Linked DNA regions of Thiocapsa bogorovii. The protein of the gene in region 1 binds, or shares a complex with, the protein of each later gene. Links are inferred from orthologs where the notes say so. Each region holds a gene or a part of one and is shown in the gene's direction. Other genes may lie near its edges. The genes, in order: nusB and rpsJ.

Region 1 (11,878 bases):
TGATTGCTGCCAAGGCGGTGGCCTTCAAGGAGGCGTTGGAGCCGAGCTTCAAGGTCTACCAGCAGCAGGTCGTTCTGAACGCTCAGACGATGGCCGAGGTCTTTCTCTCGCGAGGCTACGATGTGGTCTCGGGCGGCACGAACGACCATCTCTTTCTGGTCAGCTTTATCGAGCAGGGTCTGACCGGCAAGGACGTCGACGCCTGGTTGGGCGCGGCCAACATCACGGTCAACAAGAATGCGGTGCCCAACGATCCGCAATCGCCCTTCGTCACCAGCGGCATCCGTGTCGGCACGCCGGCCATCACCACGCGTGGTTTCGGGACCGACGAGGCCGGCGATCTGGCCGGTTGGATGTGCGACCTGATCGATGCGCGGGGCGATCAAGCCACCATCGATGCGGTCAAAACCAAGGTGTTGGCGCTCTGCAAACGCTTTCCCGTCTACGAGCGTTGAATGCGCTGCCCCTTCTGCGGCGCCCAGGACACCAAGGTGGTGGACTCGCGTCTTTCCGGTGAGGGTGACCAGGTGCGCAGGCGGCGCAAGTGCGTCGTCTGTCACGAACGCTTCACGACCTTCGAGACGGCCGAGCTGAACCTGCCGCGGGTCGTGAAACGCGACGGCAGTCGCGCGCCCTTCGACGGGCGCAAGTTGCGCTCCGGGATGATGCGGGCGCTCGAGAAGCGGCCGGTCAGTACCGACGAGATCGACAGCGCCATGTGGCGGATCCAGCGCAAGCTGATGTCGAGCGGCGAGAGCGAGGTCCCGGCCCTGCGCATCGGCGAGCTGGTGATGGAGGAACTGCGCCAGCTCGATCAGGTCGCCTACGTGCGATTCGCATCGGTGTATCGAAAGTTCGAGGATGTCGCCGCCTTCCGCGAAGAGATCGAGCGGCTCGAGCAGCAGCCCACGCCCGAGGTGAAGCGTCAGCAGTTGGATCTGCTTCAGGAGCTGGAGCTCAAGCCTTGACGTCCGTGTCCCACGTCGAGACCAGCGGTGCCACGCGGCCGGGTGCCGATCATGCTTACATGGCGCGCGCCATTCAGCTCGCCGAGCTCGGGCGTTTCACGACCGACCCCAATCCGCGTGTCGGCTGTGTGATCGTGCGCGACGGTCGCATCGTCGGCGAGGGACTGCATCGGCGGGCCGGCGAGCCGCATGCCGAGCGTCATGCCTTGACCGAGGCGGGCGAGCGCGCCCGCGAAGCGACTGCCTACGTCACGCTGGAGCCCTGTTGTCATCAAGGCCGCACGCCCCCCTGTACAGACGGCCTGCTGGAGGCCGGGGTCGCGCGGGTCGTCTGCGCGATGGTCGACCCGAATCCGCTGGTTGCGGGGCGCGGTCTGCGATTGCTCGCCGAGGCCGGCGTCGCGGTCGAGACCGGCCTGCTTGAGGCCGAGGCGCGCGCGCTCAACCCGGGTTTCATCAAGCGGATGGAGCAGGGCCGCCCCCACGTCCGATGCAAGCTCGCGGCGAGCCTGGACGGGCGTACGGCGATGGCGAGTGGCGAGAGTCAATGGATTACCAGCGAGGCGGCGCGCCGCGACGTTCAGCGTCTTCGCGCCGGCAGCTCGGCGATCCTCACCGGGATCGGAACGCTGCTTGCGGACGATCCGAGTTTGAACGTAAGGCTCGGCACGGAGGATTTGCCGGGGATGGGTCCGGGCGAGACGATTCGCCAGCCCCTGCGGGTTGTCCTCGACAGCCGCTGGCGCACCCCGCCCGGTGCCCGCATCCTGACCCTGGCCGGGACGACCCTAATCGTCGGCGCGGTCGACGACCCCGGGCGGATGGCAGAGCTGAAGGGCGCAGGTGTCGAGGTGTATTTGTGCCCGGGAGACTCGGCGCAGGTCGATCTCGGTGCACTTCTGAGTGAGCTGGGTCGGCGCGAGATCAACGAGGTGCTCCTGGAGAGCGGGCCGACCCTCGCCGGGGCTGCCGTCGCGGCAGGTCTGGTCGACGAGATTCTGATCTACCTGGCTCCGCACCTGATGGGCGACGCTGGACGCGGTCTGTTTCGCCTGCCCGGACTCGATCGGATGCGCGATCGCATCCCGCTTGCGATCACCGATGTGCGCTCCGTCGGGCGAGATCTTCGTATCACGGCCCGCCCTGAGCCGACCGCCAGCGCGCCGAGTTAGGCCCGCCCGGCATCGCTCACCACTCAGACTATTCGGCACTCGTCATCGACATGTTCACCGGAATCATCCAATCCATCGGCCGCATCCAGCGGCTCGAGCCACGCGGCGGCGACGTGCGCCTGTCGATCGATGCCGGGAAGCTCGATCTTGCAAGCGCAGCGCTCGGCGACAGCATCGCGGTCAACGGCGTCTGTCTGACCGCAGTCGAGCTCCATGCGCACGGCTTCTCCGCGGATGTCTCCCGCGAGACCCTGTCCCTCACGACGCTCGGCACACTCACGCCCGGCAGCCCCGTCAATCTTGAGCCGGCGCTCACATTGGCGACCCCGCTCGGCGGACACCTGGTCAGCGGTCACGTCGACGGCGTCGGGCAGATCATCGAGCAGCGCGAGGATGCGCGATCCTGGCGGTTGCGTATCCAGGCCCCGGCGGAGCTGGCACGCTATATCGCGCCGAAGGGCTCCATCTGCGTGGACGGCACCAGCCTGACGGTCAATCAGGTGGACGGCGCCGTCTTCGAGCTCAACATCGTGCCCCATACGCTCGCAGAGACCATTATCGGCGGCTATCGCGGCGGTACCCGAGTCAACCTCGAGGTGGACCTGATCGCACGCTATCTGGAACGGTTGCTGCTGGGCGATGCCGCGGCCGGCTCCAGCGGCGCGACGCCCGGATTGACGATGGCCTTTCTGGCCGAGCATGGCTTTGTGCGATCCACGGGTTCATCGTCTTAAGCGATGGTGGTCGAGCGTTTCTGGGCACCGACTTTGCTAAACTAACCGGCTTTTCGCTCGGACGACATTTGAGTCATGGGACATTCAGGGCTTCACAGCATCGAAGAGATCATCGAAGAGCTCCGTCAAGGGCGGATGGTCGTGATCATGGACGACGAGGATCGCGAGAACGAGGGTGATCTGCTCATGGCGGCCGATTGCGTGACCCCGGAGGCCGTGAACTTCATGGCCAAATACGGGCGCGGTCTCATCTGTCTGACACTTAGCAAGGAGCACTGCGAGCGTCTGCGCCTGCCGATGATGGTGAGCGATAATCAGGCTGCCCATTCGACCGCCTTCACCGTTTCCATCGAGGCGGCGCGCGGCGTGACGACGGGCATCTCGGCAGCCGACCGAGCCACGACCATCCAAGCTGCGGTCGCGCCGGATGCGCAGCCGAAGGATCTGGTCCAACCCGGACACATCTTCCCGCTCATGGCCCAACCCGGCGGGGTCTTGGTGCGTGCCGGTCATACCGAGGCCGGATGCGACCTGGCCCGGCTTGCTGGTTATAGTCCCGCCGCGGTGATCGTCGAGATCCTGAACGAGGACGGCTCGATGGCGCGTCGTCCGGATCTAGAAGCCTTTGCCGAGACACACGGGCTGAAGATCGGCACCATCGCCGACCTCATTCATTATCGGGTTCGGCACGAGAAAGCGGTCTTGCGCGAGTGCGAGTGCGAGCTGCGCACGGATCACGGAACCTTCCGCCTGGTGGCCTACCGGGATAGTATCGACAACGAGATCCATCTCGCCTTGACCTTGGGCGAGATCAGTCCGGAACGGCCGACCCTGGTCCGGGTGCACCTTCAGAACACCCTGTGCGACCTCTTCGGCACGCGTCACAACGCCTGCGGTTGGCCGCTGCAGGACGTGATGCGGCAGGTCGCGACCGAGGGCGAGGGCGTGATCGTGGTGCTGCGCAACCGCGACAGTGCGGCCGACCTGCTGGCGCGTCTGAAGGACTTTCAGCTCCACGACGAGGACGACGTCGTGCCCGCGCGCCGCCAAGACCGCAACGCCCTGCGGACCTACGGGATCGGCGCCCAAATCCTCTCCGATATCGGCGTGCGTAAAATGCGCGTCATGAGTGCGCCCAAGGCGATGCACGCCATCTCGGGCTTCGATTTGGAAGTCGTCGAGTACACCGGCGGGAAGCCGGAGAGCGGTCCAGCGACCTGAGCCAGGGCGGATTCCGAGACGGAGAGTGCGAACCGCAAAGGCGCAGAGGACGCAAGGAACGCAAAGGATGACGAGGTCGCAATGCACAACCGGCAGGCACCTCGTCGATGAGAACAGCTTCCAAGACTTCGGTTTGAAACCCTGCGCGCCCTTGCGTCTTTGCGGTTTGAATCGAGACGAGCCAACTGATGAGTATCAAGACGATCGAGGGCGCCATGCGCGCCGACAATGCACGCTTCTGCCTGGTGGTGTCGCGCTGGAACAGTTTCGTGGTCGAGGCGCTCGAAAAAGGCGCTATCGACACACTCAAGCGCCACGGTGCTGCCGATGAGGCGCTGACCATCGTGCGGGTGCCGGGTGCCTTCGAAATGCCGGTGACCATCGAGCGTATCGCCGCCAAGGGCAACTTCGACGCCATCCTGGCGCTGGGTGCGGTGATCCGCGGCGGCACGCCCCACTTCGAATACGTCGCCGGGGAGTGCGTCAAGGGCATGGCCCAGGTCAGCCTCAAATACGCCATCCCGGTCGCCTTCGGCGTCCTGACCGTCGATACCATCGAGCAGGCGATCGAGCGTGCCGGCACCAAGGCGGGCAACAAAGGCGCCGAAGCGGCCATGTCCGCCATCGAGATGGTCGACCTCTTGCGGCAGCTCGATTGATGACGATCAGCCCCCGCAGCCAGTCACGCCGCTATGCCGCCTTGGCGCTCTATCAATGGCGGCTGACCGGCGAAGACCCGATGGAGATCAAACGCCATCTCCTCGATGACCCCGAATGGCTCGATGCACTTGCCGGCTCGCTGAACGGGGACGAGGACGACGCCGCGCCGCCCGATGCCAGGGAGCGGTTCAACTTCAACATGGAGCTGTTGGATCAACTGCTGACAGGCGTCCCGATCCATGTCGCCGAAATCGATGCGCAGCTCGACCGCGTCCTCGATCGACCCATCAGTCAGGTCGATCCGGTCGAGCTCGCGATCCTGCGCCTTGGGGCCTTCGAGATCCTCTTCTCCGACTCCGTTCCGGATCGCGTCGCCATCAACGAGGCGGTTGAGCTGACCAAGCTGCTCGGCGCCCACGAGGGGCACAAATACGTCAACGGTGTGCTCGACAAGGTCGCTCGCACACATGCGGCGGCGTCGGGTCGGCCGGTCTAGGTCTGCATGGCGACACCGGCCTCTTCAGGTCATCAGCGGGTCCGGCACGCTGATCCGACGTTGCGTCGAGGCAGGTCGAGCGACCCGACCCGCCCCACCGCGACCCGACCTTCGGGCACTGCCGATGCATGAAGGATCGCGCTCCGAGTTCGACCTGATCGGCCGCTTTTTCGCCGACCTGGGCGCGCCCCGTTCCGACGTCCTGCTCGGCGTCGGCGACGATTGTGCACTGCTCGAGGTCCCCGTCGGCCTGAGCCTGGCGGTCAGCATCGACACCCTGGTCGCCGGGATTCACTTCTTTCACGACTGCGCTGCCGAGGCCATCGGACACAAATCCCTAGCCGTCGGACTGAGCGATCTGGCCGCGATGGGCGCTGCGCCCGCTTGGGCGACGTTGGCCTTGACCCTGCCCGAGCGCGACGACGACTGGCTCGCGGCATTCGCCCGCGGCTTCGGCGACCTGGCCCGAGCCTATGGAGTGCGTTTGGTGGGTGGCGATACCACGCGCGGTCCCTTGAGCGTGACCGTGCAGGTTCATGGTGTAGTGCGCGCCGACACGGCGGTGCGGCGCAAGGGCGCTCGTCCCGGCGACATCGTTTGGGTCAGCGGAACCCTCGGCGATGCCGGGTTGGCGCTCCGGCTCATGCGCGAGGGCGGTCCGATCGATCAAGCCTTACGTGCGCGACTGGAACGCCCCGCCCCGCGCGTCGAGCTCGGCTCGGCGTTGCGTGGGATCGCCACCGCCATGATCGATCTCTCTGATGGTCTAGCCGGGGACCTCGGCCACATCCTTGCGGCATCCGGTGTCGGGGCCGAGCTCGACCTTGAGGCCTTGCCCCTGTCTCCCGCCGTCGCAAGCCGGATCGCATCCGAGGGTGATTGGTTGCTGCCGCTGTCGAGCGGAGACGACTACGAGCTCTGTTTCTGCGCGCCGTCCGAGCATACAGGGCTGATCGCATCGATGGCGGATGGGCTCGGCTGCGCCCTGACCGCCGTCGGGCGCATCCATGCAGAACCCGGGTTGTCCCTGAAGGGGCTTGACGGTGCCCCGATGCGCCTCTCGAGTGCCGGTTATGACCACTTCGCGAACAACACCTGACGGCATGCCTCAACGCGGCTTTCAGTCCGGCTTTAATCCGCGACGACTCGATCATTGGATCGCTTTCGGTTTCGGCTCGGGACTGGCCCCACGCGCGCCCGGAACCGCCGGCACGCTTGCCGCGATTCCGCTCTATCTGCTCCTGAGCACGCTTGCCTGGCCACTCTATGTCGGCTTGCTGGTCTTCTTCACCGTCATCGGGATCTGGGCCTGCGACCGCACGGCCCGCGACCTGGACTCCAAAGACCCGTCTGCGATCGTCTGGGACGAATGGGTCGGCTTCCTCCTGACCATGGTCGCCGCACCGGCCGGATGGGTCTGGATCCTCGCCGGTTTTGCACTCTTCCGGCTCTTCGATATCTGGAAACCCTGGCCGGTGAGCGTGGCGGACCGCAAGGTGCCCGGCGGCCTCGGCATCATGCTCGACGACCTGATCGCCGGGGCGATGGCGGGCATCCTCGTGGCACTCGCCGCCGCGTGGATACCGACCTGAAGGGAGCCGTTCAAACAACTGCAGGGGCAATCACCCCTAGGATCTCAACACCTAAGGTGATTTCCGGGAAATGATCTACCGCCGTGTAAGGGCGAATTTATTCGCCCTTAGGCGATTTCTGGAGAACCCTGTCCCAGAGCCGCACTGTAGGCAGGACTTCAGTCCGACAGGCTGTGGGTCGGACTTCAGTCCGATTCGGCGATATCACTATCCAGCAACGCCTTTGTCGGGCTGAAGCCCGACCCACAGCGGGTATGCCGTTTCGTGGAAATCACCTAAGACCGAAGGGCGGACCGCTCGGAGCCGGGTTGCTGATCAACGCGTCTAAATCTCCCCGACTCCTAAACCGCGGCCGCGCCGAGGTTGCAGATCCCGACCAAGGCCCATTCCGCCCGAGACGCTCATGAAGAACCCCAGGCCGCGGTTTAGTCGGCCTCGTCGATCTTCACGCACAGCACGTCGCAGGTCGGGTTGCGCAGCACGGAGCGCGCCGTGGAGCCGAAGAGCCCCAAGAACCCATGCCGTCCGCGGCTGCCGATGACGACGAGGTCGATATTCTGCTCGCCGGCAACCTCGTCGATGGTGCGCCCGGTCGGACCAATCCGAACCAGTCGGTCCGCGATCGGCACATCCATGCGATCGCCCAGCGCATCGAGCTCGCGCCGGGCGATCGCCAGCAGTTCTTCTTCCAGTTCCAGGTTTTCCGGGACGGCGACGTCACCGGCGTAGCCGACCGGCATGTACTCCATCGTCGGCGGTATGTGCTCGACGACATGCAGCAGGAAAAGCCGCGCTCCCAGCAACGTTTTGAGCTGCTGCGCGCGTGCGACAACCGGCTCGCTTTCCTTTTCGAAATCCACCGCGAGCAACAGGCGTTGATAGTCGTGGTTGTCCATCGCAAACCTCGCTGGCTGTAGCTAAACCTAAACCGCGTCCTGGAGTGGCATGAGCCGGCGCAGCTTTTTGGCCGGTCCGGCGCGCATGTGGGCGCGTCGGAGTCGACGCGGTTTCGGTCATTGAAGACCCTCTTCAAGTGTAATCGGCTTTCGAGATGTCACCAGCTCGTCGCCGTTGAACACGGGTTCTCAATCTCGCGTGCCTTCGAGCGAGCGGCGCGCTTGGTATCGGTATAGCGACCTGCGAATACGCACGCCAACACGCTCGATCAATGAAAAACCTAAACCGCGTCCGCTCCTGCGCTCGCTGGTTTCGCTGACTTCGCTCTCGCCCGAGATCTCACGGATCACGCATGACGCGGTTTAGCTGTCTTTCTTCAGGAGATCGGCCAGTCCTTCGAAGGGGTTGTGTGTCGTCTGCTTTCCCGCCACGCCCGGTTTGGCGACCCGGCCGCCGGCCAGGGCGGCAAGGTGCTCCTCGTACTTTTGGTGCTCGTTGTCGTGGCAGTAGACGCAGAGTAGCTCCCAGTTGCTGCCGTCGGGCGGGTTGTTGTCGTGGTTCATGTCCTTGTGATGGACGGTGAGCTCGCGCAGGTTCTCGCGGGTGAAGGTGCGTGCACACCGGCCGCAGACCCAGTCGTAGAGCTTCAGTGCCTGCTCGCGATAGCCGGCGGCGCGCTCCTCGCTGGCCTTGCGGGCATCGGCGACGACGCGATCGAGCTTGGCACTGTCGATGGGTTTGCCGGTTTTGGCGTGACGCGGACCGCGGCTCGAGGTCATCGAGGTGTCCCCTTGTGGATTGGCGATGCCGCCAATCTTAGCCGTTCTGGCCGTTTCAAACATGACCCCGATCAGAAAGCCGGCCGCATGGGCGCTGTGCACCGGCGCCCATGCGGTGTCGCTCGGCACGCTCCTTAGCAAGCACCGCGCCGGTCACGGGTTTGCCGTCGATCCAGACTTCCTCCAAGTCGCGGAGTCGATCGCGGCCTTGAACCCGCGGGCGAGCCCGGCCGAGGTGCGACGCTCGGCCTAGTCGCTCCGGGGCGGGGTCCACGGGATTACGGTTCTGGCCTTGACCTGCAAGCTCGCGATCGGCGGCGACGCCCCTGCGGAGGTCTTGACGGTCGAGCTGATCGGGCGTTATCTGGACGGGCTGGTTCGCGCCGATCGAAGCCACGGTCGCGCTCCAAGCTCGCCGTTGCGCCGGTCGGACGGGTAGGGTGGACGAGCGAGAGCGAAGTCCACCAATCCCTGCTGCCGAGCGGCGCTCGCCGGGTGACATTGGGTGGATTGAGGGAGACCGAGCGATGTCGGCAAATTTCGCAATCTTGATCGGCGCAAGCGCCGCCATCGCGGCCTTGCTGGCCCTCTGGGCGATCGTGCGCCATCTGCAAGGCAAGGCGTGCGAAATCCACGCAACCGCCGATCTCTGGTCGGGACGCCGCTACGCCTGTCCGGACTGCGGGACCGCGATGGATGCCGGCTGGGTCATGCTCGGCAAGGGTGCGATCTGGTCATCGCGCGAGCAGGGACCACCCGGAACCTTCGCGCACATCGGCCGAGCCCTGCCCAACACCATCAGCATGTCGCTTCGGCCGGCGGTCAACATGGCGTGGCGATGTCCGAGCTGCCGACTCGTGTTGATCGACTACACCAAGCTCGTCAAACCGGCCGGCCGGGGCGGCACCGCCTAGGACCGATCCCGCCGCCACGGGTCGCCGCCGACGGGGCGGCGGCGCCGACTCAGTCGATGATGTCGGTGATCTTCCAGTCCGTGCCCTGCAACATCATCCGCACATGGGTCGGGGAGCGGCCCAAATCGCCGATGCGGATCAGGAAGCGGTTGTAGGACTCGAAAAAGGCGAAGTCGATCCCGCCCAGGAGATAGGGCGTACTCTGACCGGTGGCTCGCGTGACCGCGCCCCGCAGCGTGTCGCGCACCCAGGGTAGGGTGATCGCCTGCTCGAGCGCCGAGTCGCCGAGGCGATCGACATTTTGGCGGATCCAGCTCATGACGCTTTCCGGGTCGTCCGAGGGGAAGATGCCGTCGACCCCTGCGGCGACGCGTGCCTTGTAATTGGCACGGATCGCCGGCAGGTCCACCATCGTTGCGAGCTGAGCCGTGCCCTCTTGATTGATCGCCTCGTCGAGACGGAAGACCGTGAAATAGGGCCAGATGCCGTAGCCGATCAGCGCGAACAGGATCAGATATCCAAACAGTCGCATGGTCTTCGGGTCTCGAGTGATGAAACGGGCTGAGAATTCTACCCGCAAGCCTCCGCCCGGTATAATCCCCCGACCGGACAGACCGCAGAGACGAGGCTCTCAATGCCGATCGCGACCACAGCTCGAGACTTTCCCCGCACCCGGTCGGCCCTCTGGTCCGGTGCCGATGCGTTCTCGCGCGTCGGCCCCTTGCCGTGAACGTCACCGACGGTCTGCGGATCTTTCTGGTCGGCGGCGCCGTGCGCGACCGCTTGCTCGGGCGCGCGGTCGGCGAGCGTGATTTCGTCGTAGTCGGCGCCACACCCGATGAGCTTCTCTCCCGCGGTTTCCAGCAGGTCGGCAAGGACTTCCCGGTCTTTCTTCATCCACAGACCAAGGACGAGTACGCCTTGGCGCGCACCGAGCGCAAGACCGCACCCGGTTATCACGGTTTCGCGGTGCACGCGGACCCGGACATCACACTCGAGGAGGACCTGCAGCGCCGGGATCTCACCATTAATGCGCTCGCCGAGGATCCGTCCGGAGTCCTGATCGATCCCTACGGAGGGCTTGCGGATCTCCAGGCGCGCGTCTTGCGACATGTCTCGCCGGCCTTCGCGGAAGACCCGGTCCGCATCTTGCGGCTCGCCCGCTTCGCGGCCCGCTTCAACGACCTCGGTTTCCGCATCGCGCCCGAGACCATGGATTTGATGCGCGGGATGGTCGCGGCCGGCGAGGTCGACGCACTCGTCCCCGAGCGGGTCTGGCAGGAGTTGGCGCGCGCGCTCTGCGAGGATCGGCCTTCGCGCTTCTTCAAGGTGCTGCGCGACTGCGGCGCGCTGGTCCGGCTGCTGCCCGAGGTCGATCGGCTGTGGGGCGTGCCCCAACCGGTCAAATGGCACCCCGAGATCGATACCGGCGTCCATGTCATGCTGGTGGTCGACATGGCCGCGCGGCTGTCTCCGGATCTCGGCGTGCGCTTCGCCGCGCTCTGTCACGACCTCGGCAAGGGCACCACGCCGCCCGAGATCCTGCCGAGCCACAGGGGTCACGAGGAACGCAGCGTCGATCTGCTCGAGGCCATCTGCGAGCGTCTGCGTGTCCCCGTTCGCTTTCGCGAGCTGGCCCGCATCACGGCACGCTACCACGGCCTCGTCCACAAGGTCGACGAGTTGCGCGCGACGACCATCCTCGATCTCTTGGAGGGCGCCGACGCCTTCCGGCGGCCGGAGCGCTTCCACCGGATGCTGACGGCCTGCGAGGCCGATTTTCGAGGCCGCGCCGGCTATGCCGATCGCGACTATCCGCAGGGCGAGACCCTGCGTCGGTTGCAGGCAGCCGTCGCGGCCGTGGATGTCGGCGCCGTTGCCCGCGCCGCACGCGAGCCGCGACTCATCCAGGAGCACATCCGCGCAGCGCGCGTCGCCTCCTTGAAGACGGCCATGCGCAGCGCCTCCGAAACGTCTGCGGGCTCCACAGCCGTCCAAGAGGCACCCGACATGTGACGTGGGTAATCGCCCTTACGAGGAGGCGCGGCGCTAGGCGCTTCGGATGACCGGTTCATTGCTCGGGCCGTCCATCCGAAGGCGTTGCCTTCCGTCCGCTCGCTCCTGAGGAGACGTTTATGCAACCTGTCCGGTATCTCCCCCGTCCCGTTCCCGAGGCCCTGACCGGTCTGGTGGACCTGGCACTGGACCTGCGCTGGAGCTGGAACCACCGGGCCGACCAGCTCTGGGAGCAGGTGGACGCGGAACTCTGGGACGCAACAGGCGACCCCTGGTTGATCCTCGAAAGCGTCACGCAGGAACGTCTGCATGCCCTGGCGAGGGATGGTGGGTTCCTGCGGGATCTCGCCGAACAGGTCGCTGCCCGTCACGGGCAGCTGCGGCAGCCGAGCTGGCTCGGCGGCATCCGTGCTGCCGAGACGCTCGGGA
Region 2 (11,728 bases), 4.3 Mb from region 1 along the record:
CGGCATGGAATATGAGCTTCGCGAAATCCCCGAAGATCTGCAGGATCTGTGCGAGGAGTGGCGCGAGCACATGGTCGAGGCCGCCGCCGAGGCCAACGAAGAGTTGATGGAGAAGTATCTCGAAGGCCAGGCGTTGACCGAGGCCGAGATCATGGCCGGTCTGCGTGCCCGCACGCTGAAGAGCGAAATCGTTCCCATGATGTGCGGCTCCGCCTTCAAGAACAAGGGCGTGCAGGCGATGCTGGATGCAGTCATCGACTATATGCCGTCACCGGTCGATGTGCCTGCCATCAAGGGCATCCTGGACGACAAGGACGAGACCGAAGGCGAGCGTCCCGCATCCGACGATGCGCCGTTCGCTGCGTTGGCATTCAAGATCGCGACGGATCCCTTTGTCGGTACGCTGACCTTCTTCCGTGCCTATTCGGGTGTGCTCAAGTCCGGGGACACTATCTATAACCCGGTCAAGCACAAAAAGGAGCGCATCGGCCGTATCCTGCAGATGCATGCGAATGAGCGGCAAGAGATCAAAGAGGTCCACGCCGGGGACATCGCTGCAGCAGTCGGCCTGAAAGATGTCACCACTGGCGACACCCTGTGCGATCTTAATAAGGTGATTACGCTCGAGCGTATGGAGTTCCCGGAGCCGGTCATCTCGGTTGCGGTGGAGCCCAAGACGAAGAGCGACCAGGAGAAGATGGGCGTCGCGCTCTCGAAGCTGGCACAGGAGGACCCGTCCTTCCGCGTGCACACCGACGAGGAGTCCGGCCAGACCATTATCTCCGGGATGGGCGAGCTGCATCTGGAGATCATCGTCGATCGGATGCGTCGCGAGTTCAAGGTCGAGGCCAACGTCGGTGCGCCGCAGGTCAGTTACCGCGAGACGATCCGAAAGACCGTCGAGCAAGAGACCAAGTTCGCACGCCAATCCGGCGGTCGCGGTCAGTACGGTCACGTCTACCTCCGTATCGAGCCGCAAGAGGCGGGTGTCGGGTACGAGTTCGTCAATGCAATCGTCGGCGGCACGGTTCCGAAAGAATACATTCCGGCGGTCGACAAAGGCATTCAGGAGGCGATGAAGAACGGCATTCTGGCCGGCTTTCCGATGGTGGACATCAAGGTCACGCTCTATGACGGCTCTTACCATGAGGTCGACTCGAGCGAAATGGCCTTCAAGATTGCCGGCTCGATGGGGATCAAGGAAGGGGCGGCCAAAGCCAAGCCTGTCCTGCTCGAGCCCATTATGAAGGTCGAGGTCGTGACGCCCGAAGAGAACATGGGCGACGTCATGGGCGATCTGAATAGTCGTCGCGGCATGATCCAGGGGATGGACGATGCGCCATCCGGCAAGATCATTCGTGCAGAGGTCCCCTTGTCCGAGATGTTCGGCTATGCAACGGACCTCCGGTCGGCCACCCAAGGGCGGGCGACCTACAGCATGGAGTTCTGTAAGTACAACGAAGTGCCCGCCAGCATTGCCGAAGCGGTCTCCAAGAAACAGTAACGAGCGACAGGGGTAGAGTGGGATGTCCAAAGCAAAATTCGAGCGCAGCAAGCCACACGTGAACGTCGGCACGATCGGCCATGTCGACCACGGCAAGACGACCTTGACGGCGGCGATCACGACGCACCAGTCGAAGCAATTCGGCGGTGAGGCGCGCGCCTACGACCAGATCGACAATGCCCCGGAAGAGCGCGAGCGCGGGATCACGATCGCCACGGCGCACGTGGAGTACGAGACCAAGAACCGTCACTACGCCCATGTGGACTGCCCCGGCCACGCCGACTACGTGAAGAACATGATCACGGGTGCGGCGCAGATGGACGGAGCGATTCTGGTGGTGAGTGCCGCGGACGGCCCGATGCCGCAGACGCGCGAGCACATCCTGCTGTCGCGTCAGGTCGGCGTGCCTTACATCGTGGTGTATCTGAACAAGGCCGACATGGTCGACGACGCCGAGCTGTTGGAGCTGGTGGAGATGGAAGTGCGCGAGCTGCTCTCGAGCTACGACTTCCCCGGCGACGACACCCCGATCGTGACCGGCTCGGCGAAGCTTGCCCTGGAGGGCGACACCTCCGAGATCGGCACCCCCTCGATCGACCGTCTGATGGAAGCGCTCGACAGCTACATCCCGCAGCCCGAGCGTGCGGTGGACGGTGCCTTCCTGATGCCGATCGAGGACGTCTTCTCGATCTCCGGTCGCGGCACCGTGGTGACCGGACGTATCGAGCGCGGCGTCGTGAAGGTGGGCGAAGAGGTCGAGATCGTCGGCATCAAGGACACCGTGAAGACCACCTGCACGGGTGTGGAGATGTTCCGCAAGCTGCTTGATCAGGGTCAGGCCGGGGACAACGTCGGCGTGCTGCTGCGCGGCACCAAGCGTGAAGACGTCGAGCGTGGTCAGGTCCTGGCCAAGCCCAAGTCGATCAACCCGCACACCCACTTCGAAGCCGAGGTGTACGTGCTGAGCAAGGAAGAGGGCGGTCGACATACCCCGTTCTTCAACGGTTATCGTCCGCAGTTTTACTTCCGCACCACCGACGTGACCGGCGCCTGCGAGCTGCCCGAGGGCATCGAGATGGTGATGCCCGGGGATAACGTGAAGATGACGATCAAGCTGATTGCGCCGATCGCCATGGAAGAAGGGTTGCGCTTTGCGGTACGCGAAGGCGGCCGCACCGTCGGTGCCGGCGTCGTTGCGAAGATCATCGAGTAAAGGCATGAATAACCAGAGAATTCGTATTCGCCTGAAGGCGTTTGACCATCGCCTGATCGACCAATCGGCTCGGGAAATCGTCGATACCGCCAAGCGCACGGGCGCACAGGTTCGGGGTCCGGTGCCGCTTCCCTCGAAGAAGGAGCGATTCACCATTCTGGTCTCGCCGCACGTCAACAAGGACGCGCGCGACCAGTACGAGTTGCGTACGCACAAGCGACTGATGGATATCGTCGACCCGACCGACAAGACGGTCGACGCATTGATGAAATTGGATCTGGCCGCGGGCGTCGACGTCCAGATTAAGTTGAGCTGAGGACGAACCCATGGCGATCGGATTGATTGGGCGTAAGGCCGGCATGACCCGGCTGTTCAGCGAAGACGGAGACAGTATCCCTGTCACCGTCATCGAGGTGCAGCCGAACCGGGTCAGCCAGGTCAAGTCTGCCGAGACTGACGGTTACAGCGCGATTCAGGTCGCCTTCGGGAATCGGAGGGCCTCACGCGTGACCAAACCGATGGCCGGCCACTATGCCAAGGCGGGTGTCGAAGCCGGCGAATGCCTGCGCGAGTTCCGCCTGGATAGCGGCGAAGGTACCGATCTCGCCGTGGGCTCGGAAATTTCGGTCGACATCTTCGCGCCGGGGCAAAAGGTCGATGTGCGGGGCGTGACCAAGGGCCGCGGCTTTGCCGGTGCCATCAAGCGGCATCACTTCGCCGGGCAAGATGCGACACACGGCAACTCTCTGTCGCATCGTGCTCCAGGTTCGATCGGACAGAACCAGTCGCCGGGTCGGGTTTTCAAGGGAAAGAAGATGGCTGGCCATCTGGGTGCCGCCAATCGCTGCACGCAGAACCTCGAGGTCGTGCGTGTCGACGCCGATCGGCAGCTTCTGCTGGTGCGCGGCGGCGTTCCCGGTCCGACCGGTGGCCGTTTGGTCGTGTTGCCGTCCGTGAAGCACAAGAACAAGGGTTAAGCACTGATGGAGCTCACGATTCGAAACGATGCCGGCGGTTCCAGCCTGCAGGTTGCGGACACCGTCTTCGGCGTCGACTACAAGCCCGGTCTGATTCATCAGGTCGTCAACGCCTATATGGCCGGTGCACGCGCCGGGACTCGGGCTCAGAAGACACGCGCCGAGGTCTCGGGTGGCGGGGCCAAGCCGTGGCGCCAGAAAGGCACCGGTCGGGCACGGGCAGGTAGCTCGCGCAGTCCGATCTGGCGCTCGGGCGGCGTCACCTTTGCAGCGAAGCCACAGGACTACAGCCAGAAGGTCAACCGCAAGATGTATCGCGGTGCCGTGCGTTCGATTCTATCGGAGCTGGTTCGTCAAGGGCGGTTGGTCGTCGTCGAGGATATGCGCCTGGATGCCCCGAAGACCAAGGATCTGCTGGCGCTGCTGAAGCGCCATGAGCTGACGGACGTGCTCATCCTGACAGACGGGCTCGACGACAACCTTTATCTGGCGTCGCGCAATATTCCGAAGGTCGATGTGATGGCGGTTCAGGACGTCGACCCGGTCAGTATGGTCGCGTTCGACACCGTGCTCGCCACCGAGGCGGCCGTGAAGCATTTGGAGGAGCGGTTGGCATGAACAACGAGCGTCTCATGAACGTCCTGTTGGCGCCGCTCGTCTCCGAGAAGACGACCCGAGCCGGCGATCTTGCCGGTCAATACGGTTTCCGCGTTGCGACCGATGCAACCAAGCGCGAGATCGCGCGTGCCGTCGAGCTCTTGTTCAACGTGAAGGTCGACGGGGTACAGGTCCTCAACGTCAAAGGAAAAAACAAGCGGCACGGCCAACGCCTCGGCAGGCGCAACGACTGGCGCAAGGCCTATGTGCGTCTCGAAGCCGGCCATGATATCGACTTCGGCGGCGGCGCCTGAGCGGGCCGGCCCACAGCAGCGGATAGACCAAGATGGCAATCGTAAAGACCAAACCGACTTCGGCCGGGCGGCGTTTCGTCGTCAAGGTGCAGTCCCCCGAGCTGCATAAGGGTGCGCCCTACGCGCCGCTCTTGGAGAAAAAGGCCAAGCATGGCGGGCGCAATAACCTCGGGCGCATCACCGTGCGTCACCAGGGCGGCGGACACAAGCAGCACTATCGCCTTGTCGATTTCAAGCGCAACAAAGAAGGTGTTCCGGCGGTCGTCGAGCGGCTCGAATATGATCCGAACCGGACGGCTCATTTGGCCCTCTTGAAGTATGCCGATGGCGAACGCGCGTACATCATCGCGCCAAAGGGTCTTGCAGTCGGCGGTCGTGTCGAGGCCGGCGAGGCTGCGCCGATCAGTGCCGGAAACTGCATGCCGCTGCGCAATATTCCGGTGGGTACTCAGGTGCATTGCATCGAGATGCGTCCCGGAAAGGGCGCACAGATTGCGCGGGCCGCGGGCAGCTCGGCCCAATTGGTTGCGCGTGACGGAAAGAGCGCGACGTTGCGGTTGCGGTCCGGCGAGATGCGCAAGATTCACGTCGACTGTCGCGCCGTGATCGGCGAGGTCGGCAACAGCGAGAACAGTCTGCGCAAGCTCGGGAAAGCCGGTGCATCGCGCTGGCGGGGTGTACGGCCGACCGTCCGCGGTGTGGTCATGAACCCGGTTGATCATCCGCACGGCGGCGGCGAAGGCCGCACCTCGGGCGGGCGCCACCCGGTGACACCTTGGGGCGTGCCGACCAAGGGTCACAAGACGCGTAAGAACAAGCGGACCGACGCGATGATCGTCCGACGTCGCGGACGCAAGTAAACAAGGCGAGGTTGAGCAAGTGCCACGTTCGATTCGAAAAGGACCCTTTGTCGACCACCATCTGATCAAGAAGGTCGAAGAGGCGGTCGCGCAAAACAGTAAGCGCCCCATCAAGACTTGGTCACGCCGTTCCATGGTGCTGCCCGAGATGGTTGGGTTGACCATTGCGGTCCACAACGGGCGTCTGCACGTGCCGGTGCTCGTCAACGAAAACATGATCGGCCACAAGCTCGGTGAGTTTGCATTGACCCGGACCTACCGGGGACATGCCGCCGACCGCAAGGCGAAGAAGCGCTAGCCGGAGATGGGGATGCGAGCCGAAGCAACACTGAAATATGCACGGGTCTCGGCCCAAAAGGCCCGGCTGATCGCCGACATGATCCGCGGGCGCGACGTCGAAGAGGCCCTGAACACCTTGACCTTCAGTACTCAAAAGAGTGCGGAGATCATCAAGAAGGTTTTGGAGTCGGCGGTTGCCAATGCCGAACACAACGAAGGCGCCGACATCGACGAGCTGAAGGTCGCGTCGATCCAGGTGGACGAGGGGCCGACCATGAAGCGGATTCGCCCCCGTGCCAAGGGTCGTGCGAATCGAATCATGAAACGCACCAGCCACATTCGGCTGACCGTAGCGGAAGGCTAAGGGGACCAGTATGGGACAGAAAGTTCATCCGACCGGCATCCGCCTTGGCATCGTCAAGGACTGGACCTCGAAGTGGTACGCAACGTCCAAGGACTACGCGAATTTCCTGAATACCGACATCGAGGTGCGCTCCTTCCTGCGCAAGGAATTGGCCAAGGCATCGGTGAGTCGGATCCAGATCGACCGCCCGGCGAAGAACGCGCATATCACCATCCACACGGCGCGTCCCGGTGTGGTGATCGGCAAGAAGGGCGAAGATATCGACAAGCTGCGCGCCCGCGTCTCTAAGATGATGGGGATCCCGGTCCACATCAGCATCGAGGAGATCCGCAAGCCCGAGCTGGATGCGCAGCTGGTTGCCGAAGGCATCGCTCAGCAGCTCGAGCGCCGCATCATGTTCCGCCGCGCCATGAAGCGTGCGATTCAGAACACCATGCGCCTCGGGGCCGAGGGTGTCCGCGTCAACGTCGCCGGTCGCTTGAATGGAGCCGAGATTGCACGCACGGAGTGGGCGCGCGAAGGTCGCGTCCCGCTGCATACGCTGCGCGCCGACATCGACTACGGTTTCGCCGAGGCCCGCACCACCTACGGCGTGATCGGTGTGAAGGTTTGGATCTTCAAAGGCGAGGTATTCGGTGACCAGATCCCCGAGGAACCGGCGCCGAAGGCGTCCGCAAGAAGGGGATAGGTCATGCTGCAACCAAAACGTACGAAATTCCGCAAACAGCACAAAGGCCGCAATCGTGGTCTTGCGCAAAGCGGCAACAAGGTGAGCTTCGGCGACTTCGGCTTGAAGGCGGTGGGTCGCGGCCGATTGACGGCGCGCCAGATCGAGGCCGCGCGGCGCGCGATCACGAGAAAGGTCAAGCGCGGCGGAAAGCTCTGGATCCGAGTCTTCCCCGACAAGCCCGTTTCGAAAAAACCACTCGAAGTCCGTATGGGTAAGGGTAAGGGTAACGTCGAGTACTGGGTGGCTCTGATTCAGCCGGGTCGAGTTCTCTACGAGATCGAGGGCGTGACCGAAGAGCTGGCTCGCGAGGCGTTCGAGTTGGCCGCGGCCAAGCTCCCCGTGCAGACCACCTTTGAGAGACGGATGATCCTGTGATGAAGGCGAACGAGCTAAGAACACGTAGCCCCGAAGAGCTTGAAAAAGAGCTAATGAACCTGTTGCGCGAGCAATTCAACCTGCGGATGCAAAGGGGTACCGGACAGTTGTCGAAGCCCTCGCAAATGAAGGCCGTGCGTCGGGAGATCGCCCGCGTGAAGACGATTATGGGTGAGCAGAAGACGAGGGCGGCGTCATGAGCGAAGAGACGATCAGCAACCCGAGCAGTAATCGGACCCTCGACGGCCGCGTCACCAGCAGTGCGATGGACAAGACCATCACGGTGCTCATCGAGCGGAAGGTCAAGCATCCTCTGTACGGGAAGTTCATGCGTCGGTCGACCAAGATCCACGCCCATGATGAGGAGAACGCATGCTCCGCGGGTGATTTGGTTCGTGTGGAGCAATGTCGCCCGTTGTCCAAGACCAAGACATGGCGCTTGATCGAGATCATCGAAAAGGCCCGTTGAGACCCGTCGCAGTCGTCTCGCTTCAGACATGACAGCGGGAGACGCCGAAAGCAGGTTATCCGGGCAGCACAACAGGTTTAGGTAAACAACAATGATTCAGATGCAGACCGATCTCAGTGTCGCCGACAATAGCGGCGCGCGGCGGGTGCAGTGCATCAAGGTGCTCGGCGGATCGCATCGGCGTTACGCGGGCATCGGCGATGTGATCAAGGTCACCGTCAAGGACGCCATCCCGCGCGGCAAGGTCAAGAAAGGCGACGTCTACAACGCGGTCGTGGTGCGTACGCGCAAAGGTGTGCGCCGTCCGGACGGCTCGACCGTCCGTTTCGACGGCAACGCAGCCGTGCTCTTGAACAACCAGCTTCAGCCGATCGGGACTCGTATCTTCGGGCCCGTGACGCGCGAGCTCCGCGGCGAGCGGTTCATGAAGATCATCTCGCTCGCGCCTGAAGTTCTGTAGGGGGTCGGGAGAGATGCAGAAGATCAAAAAGGGTGACGACGTCATGGTCATCACCGGCAAAGACAAGGGCAAGCGAGGCACGGTGCTGAAGGTGCTCGACAAGGATCATGTGGTCGTCGAGAACATCAATATCGCCCGGAAGCATCAGAAGGCGAATCCGCAGGCCGGCGAGCCGGGCGGGATCGTCGACAAGGTGATGCCGATCCAGGTGTCGAACGTCGCGCTCTACAACCCGCAGAAAGGCGGTCCGGATCGAGTCGGTTTCAAGATTCTCGAAGACGGCCGAAAGGTTCGCGTATTCAAGTCGGACGGCGAAGTCGTCGACGTCTGACCGAAGGAAACGAGATGACCAGACTACAGAAAGAATATCAGGACCGCGTCGTCGGACAGCTGCGCGAGCGGTTCGGCTTCAAGAGCGTGATGCAGGTTCCGCGGATCGAGAAGATTACCCTGAACATGGGAGTCGGCGAGGCGATTGCGGACAAGAAGGTCATGGATAATGCCGTGGCCGACCTGCGTCTCATCGCCGGGCAGCAACCGATCGTGACCTTTGCGAGGAAGTCCGTCGCAGGCTTCAAGATCCGCGAGGGATGGCCGATCGGCTGTAAGGTGACCCTGCGTCGCGAGCGTATGTACGAGTTCCTGGATCGTCTGGTCAGCGTCGCCATCCCGCGTATCCGCGATTTCCGCGGACTGAGCGCGAAGGCTTTCGACGGACGCGGCAACTACTCGATGGGCGTGCGCGAGCAGATCATCTTCCCCGAGATCGATTACGACAAGATCGATACGCTGCGGGGTCTGGATATCACCATCACGACAACGGCGCGGACGGACGAAGAAGGGCGTGCGCTGCTCGAGGCGTTTAACTTCCCATTCCGCACCTGAGGCCGATACGATGGCGAAAAAAAGCATGATCGCGCGCGATCGCAAGCGCACCGAGATCGCATCCCGGTTTGCAGTCAAACGTGCCGCCTTAAAGGCAGTCATCAATGACCGCGGTTCGAGCGGCGAGCAGATCGAAGAGGCGCTGGTCAAGCTGCAACAGCTCCCGCGTGACGCCAGCCCGACGCGCCAGCAACGTCGCTGCCGGATCAGCGGGCGGCCGCACGCCGTTTATCGCAAGTTCGGGCTTTCGCGCAACAAGATCCGCGAGGCCGTGATGCGGGGCGATGCGCCCGGCGTGGTCAAGGCCAGTTGGTAGTCTATGTTCGACCCCTACCGTTAGGGTCTACCAGGCCGTAGCGGTTTTTTGAAACCTGACGGGTATCGCACCGAAGAGGTGGTCTGACCCCCGGAGAAGCTCATGAGTATGTCGGATCCGATTGCGGATATGCTGACGCGTATCCGCAACGGCCAGCAGCGCGGCAAGATCACGATCGCGATGCCTTCGTCCAAGCAGAAGGTCGCGATTGCGAACCTCCTGAAAGCCGAGGGTTATATCGCCGACGCGACCGTCGAGGCGAATGGCAACAAACCCGAATTGGTGGTCAAGCTCAAGTATTTCCGGGGTAAACCCGTGATCGAGCAACTCACCCGTGTCTCGCGTCCCGGCCTGCGGATCTACCGCGGCAAGGACGACCTGCCCCAAGTCTGGGCCGGGCTCGGGATCGCGATCGTCTCCACGTCCAAAGGCTTGATGACCGACCGTGCCGCCCGCGAGGCGGGACACGGTGGCGAGATCATCGCCTACGTCGCTTAAGAGAGGATCCGATCATGTCACGAGTCGCAAAGGCGCCGATTGTCGTACCGAAAGGTGTGACGGTCGAAGTAGCGGGCCAGGACGTCACGGTCAAGGGCTCGAAGGGAACCATGGCGTGGTCAGTCCACCCCGCGGTGAGCATTACGCAGGTCGACGGCGAACTCCGCTTCGCTCCGGCCGAAGGCCATGAGAACGCCTGGGCCATGGCGGGGACGACACGCGCTCTGCTGAACAACATGGTGGTGGGCTGCAGCACGGGTTTCGTGCGCAAGCTCTCGCTGGTGGGCGTCGGCTATCGCGCGCAGGCGAAGGGCAATGTGCTCAACCTGAGCCTTGGCTTTTCCCATCCGATCGACTATCCGGTTCCCGCGGGAATCACGATCGAGACCCCGACCCAAACCGAGGTCGTCGTCACGGGGGCCGACAAACAACGTGTCGGTCAGGTCGCCTCGGAGATCCGGGGATTCCGGCCGCCGGAGCCCTACAAAGGCAAAGGCGTGCGTTACGCGGACGAAGACGTCCTGCGTAAGGAAGCCAAGAAGAAATAGGGGTCTCAGAAATCATGGACAAGAAACAAGCTCGCCTGCGTCGTGCGACGCGGGCGCGGGCGAAGATTCGCGAGCTGGGTGTGTTTCGACTGTGCGTACATCGCACCCCGCGCCACATCTACGCCCAAGTCATCGCGCCGGAAGGCAATCGCGTCGTGGCCAGCGCATCGACGGTGGAGCCCGCGTTTCGCGAAGCGATTCCGGGTCACAAGGGCAATGTCGGTGCGGCTGCGACGATCGGCAAGGCGATTGCCGAGCGGGCGCTTTCCGCCGGCGTGGAGACCGTAGCCTTCGATCGCTCCGGGTTTCGCTATCATGGCCGTCTCAAGGCGCTGGCGGATGCCGCGCGTGAGAACGGTCTGAAATTCTAGGAGTACGAGCATGGCGAACTTCAATCCGAAGAACGATGGAGACGATCTCCTCGAAAAGCTGATCGCGGTCAACCGGGTCGCCAAGGTCGTCAAGGGCGGGCGGCAATTCGGTTTCGCGGCCTTGACGGTCGTCGGAGACGGTAAGGGGCGCGTCGGGTTCGGTCGCGGAAAGGCCCGCGAGGTGCCGGTCGCGATTCAGAAGGCGATGGAAAATGCGCGCAAGAACATGATCGAGGTGAAGCTCAACGGCAACACCCTGCAATATCCGCTGAACGGGCGGCACGGCGCGGCGAAGGTCTTCATGAAACCGGCGTCCGAAGGCACGGGGATCATCGCCGGCGGCGCGATGCGCGCGGTCTTCGAAGTGCTCGGCGTTCAGAACGTGCTGGCCAAGTGCATCGGGACCAATAACCCGATCAACGTGGTTCGTGCCACCGTGCAAGGCCTGCGGACCATGAACGATCCCGAGACCATTGCCGCGAAGCGCGGCAAAACGGTCGCCGAGATCCTGGGGTAGACAATGGCCGACAAAAAGATGATGAAGGTCAAGTTGGTGCGGAGCGTCCACGGCCGTCTCGCCAATCACAAGTCATGCGTGCGCGGTCTCGGGCTGCGTCGTATGCACCATGTGGTCGAGGTCGAGGATACGCCCTGCACACGCGGCATGGTCAATACCGTGTCGTATATGGTTTCGATCGTGGAGGAGTCTCGCGATGCGACTCAATGATCTCAAGCCCGATCCGGGCAGCCGTCCCGCCGCGAAGCGTGTCGGTCGCGGAATCGGCAGCGGCCTGGGCAAGACCTGCGGACGCGGTCACAAGGGGCAGAAATCCCGTAAAGGCGGTTTCCACAAGGTCGGTTTTGAAGGCGGGCAGATGCCGCTGCAGCGTCGTCTGCCGAAGGTCGGCTTCCGCTCGCGTACGGCCGCGTCACGTGCGGAGGTTCGCCTAAGCGAGCTCTCGCGCGTG

The links.
Region 2: the proteins of nusB (region 1) and rpsJ are in contact, whole or in part, in a solved structure (PDB 3D3B), measured with the Escherichia coli proteins. The link is inferred for Thiocapsa bogorovii from one-to-one orthologs.

The regions. Positions count from the first base shown.
Region 1 is NZ_CP089309.1:290,487-302,364, reverse strand. The notes cover bases 3,529-6,502. They hold nusB (transcription antitermination factor NusB), read left to right. Parts: upstream 3,529-4,753; coding sequence 4,754-5,251; downstream 5,252-6,502. Other genes in these bases: LT988_RS01365 (phosphatidylglycerophosphatase A family protein), read left to right, coding at 6,355-6,502; thiL (thiamine-phosphate kinase), read left to right, coding at 5,376-6,350; ribH (6,7-dimethyl-8-ribityllumazine synthase), read left to right, coding at 4,284-4,754; ribBA (bifunctional 3,4-dihydroxy-2-butanone-4-phosphate synthase/GTP cyclohydrolase II), read left to right, coding at 3,529-4,095. In the rest of the region: glyA (serine hydroxymethyltransferase), read left to right, coding at 1-455; transcriptional regulator NrdR, read left to right, coding at 456-968; bifunctional diaminohydroxyphosphoribosylaminopyrimidine deaminase/5-amino-6-(5-phosphoribosylamino)uracil reductase RibD, read left to right, coding at 1,028-2,140; LT988_RS01390 (riboflavin synthase), read left to right, coding at 2,191-2,874; more of ribBA, read left to right, coding at 2,950-3,528; more of LT988_RS01365, read left to right, coding at 6,503-6,843; LT988_RS01360 (universal stress protein), read right to left, coding at 7,269-7,739; LT988_RS01355 (YajD family HNH nuclease), read right to left, coding at 8,103-8,519; LT988_RS01350 (hypothetical protein), read left to right, coding at 8,581-8,772; LT988_RS01345 (hypothetical protein), read left to right, coding at 8,812-8,958; LT988_RS01340 (PF20097 family protein), read left to right, coding at 9,047-9,433; LT988_RS01335 (DUF2939 domain-containing protein), read right to left, coding at 9,483-9,965; LT988_RS01330 (multifunctional CCA addition/repair protein), read left to right, coding at 10,160-11,449; glgP (alpha-glucan family phosphorylase), read left to right, coding at 11,569-11,878. UniProt on the Escherichia coli protein: Part of the processive rRNA transcription and antitermination complex (rrnTAC). The complex forms an RNA-chaperone ring around the RNA exit tunnel of RNA polymerase (RNAP).
Region 2 is NZ_CP089309.1:4,605,814-4,617,541, forward strand. Bases 1,554-4,377 are described here. They hold rpsJ (30S ribosomal protein S10), read left to right. Parts: upstream 1,554-2,721; coding sequence 2,722-3,033; downstream 3,034-4,377. Other genes in these bases: tuf (elongation factor Tu), read left to right, coding at 1,554-2,717; rplC (50S ribosomal protein L3), read left to right, coding at 3,044-3,694; rplD (50S ribosomal protein L4), read left to right, coding at 3,701-4,312; rplW (50S ribosomal protein L23), read left to right, coding at 4,309-4,377. Also shown: fusA (elongation factor G), read left to right, coding at 1-1,504; more of tuf, read left to right, coding at 1,527-1,553; more of rplW, read left to right, coding at 4,378-4,605; rplB (50S ribosomal protein L2), read left to right, coding at 4,638-5,465; rpsS (30S ribosomal protein S19), read left to right, coding at 5,485-5,763; rplV (50S ribosomal protein L22), read left to right, coding at 5,776-6,108; rpsC (30S ribosomal protein S3), read left to right, coding at 6,119-6,796; rplP (50S ribosomal protein L16), read left to right, coding at 6,800-7,213; rpmC (50S ribosomal protein L29), read left to right, coding at 7,213-7,413; rpsQ (30S ribosomal protein S17), read left to right, coding at 7,410-7,682; rplN (50S ribosomal protein L14), read left to right, coding at 7,774-8,142; rplX (50S ribosomal protein L24), read left to right, coding at 8,156-8,473; rplE (50S ribosomal protein L5), read left to right, coding at 8,488-9,027; rpsN (30S ribosomal protein S14), read left to right, coding at 9,038-9,343; rpsH (30S ribosomal protein S8), read left to right, coding at 9,446-9,841; rplF (50S ribosomal protein L6), read left to right, coding at 9,856-10,389; and 4 more genes. UniProt on the Escherichia coli protein: Involved in the binding of tRNA to the ribosomes. Part of the processive rRNA transcription and antitermination complex (rrnTAC). The complex forms an RNA-chaperone ring around the RNA exit tunnel of RNA polymerase (RNAP).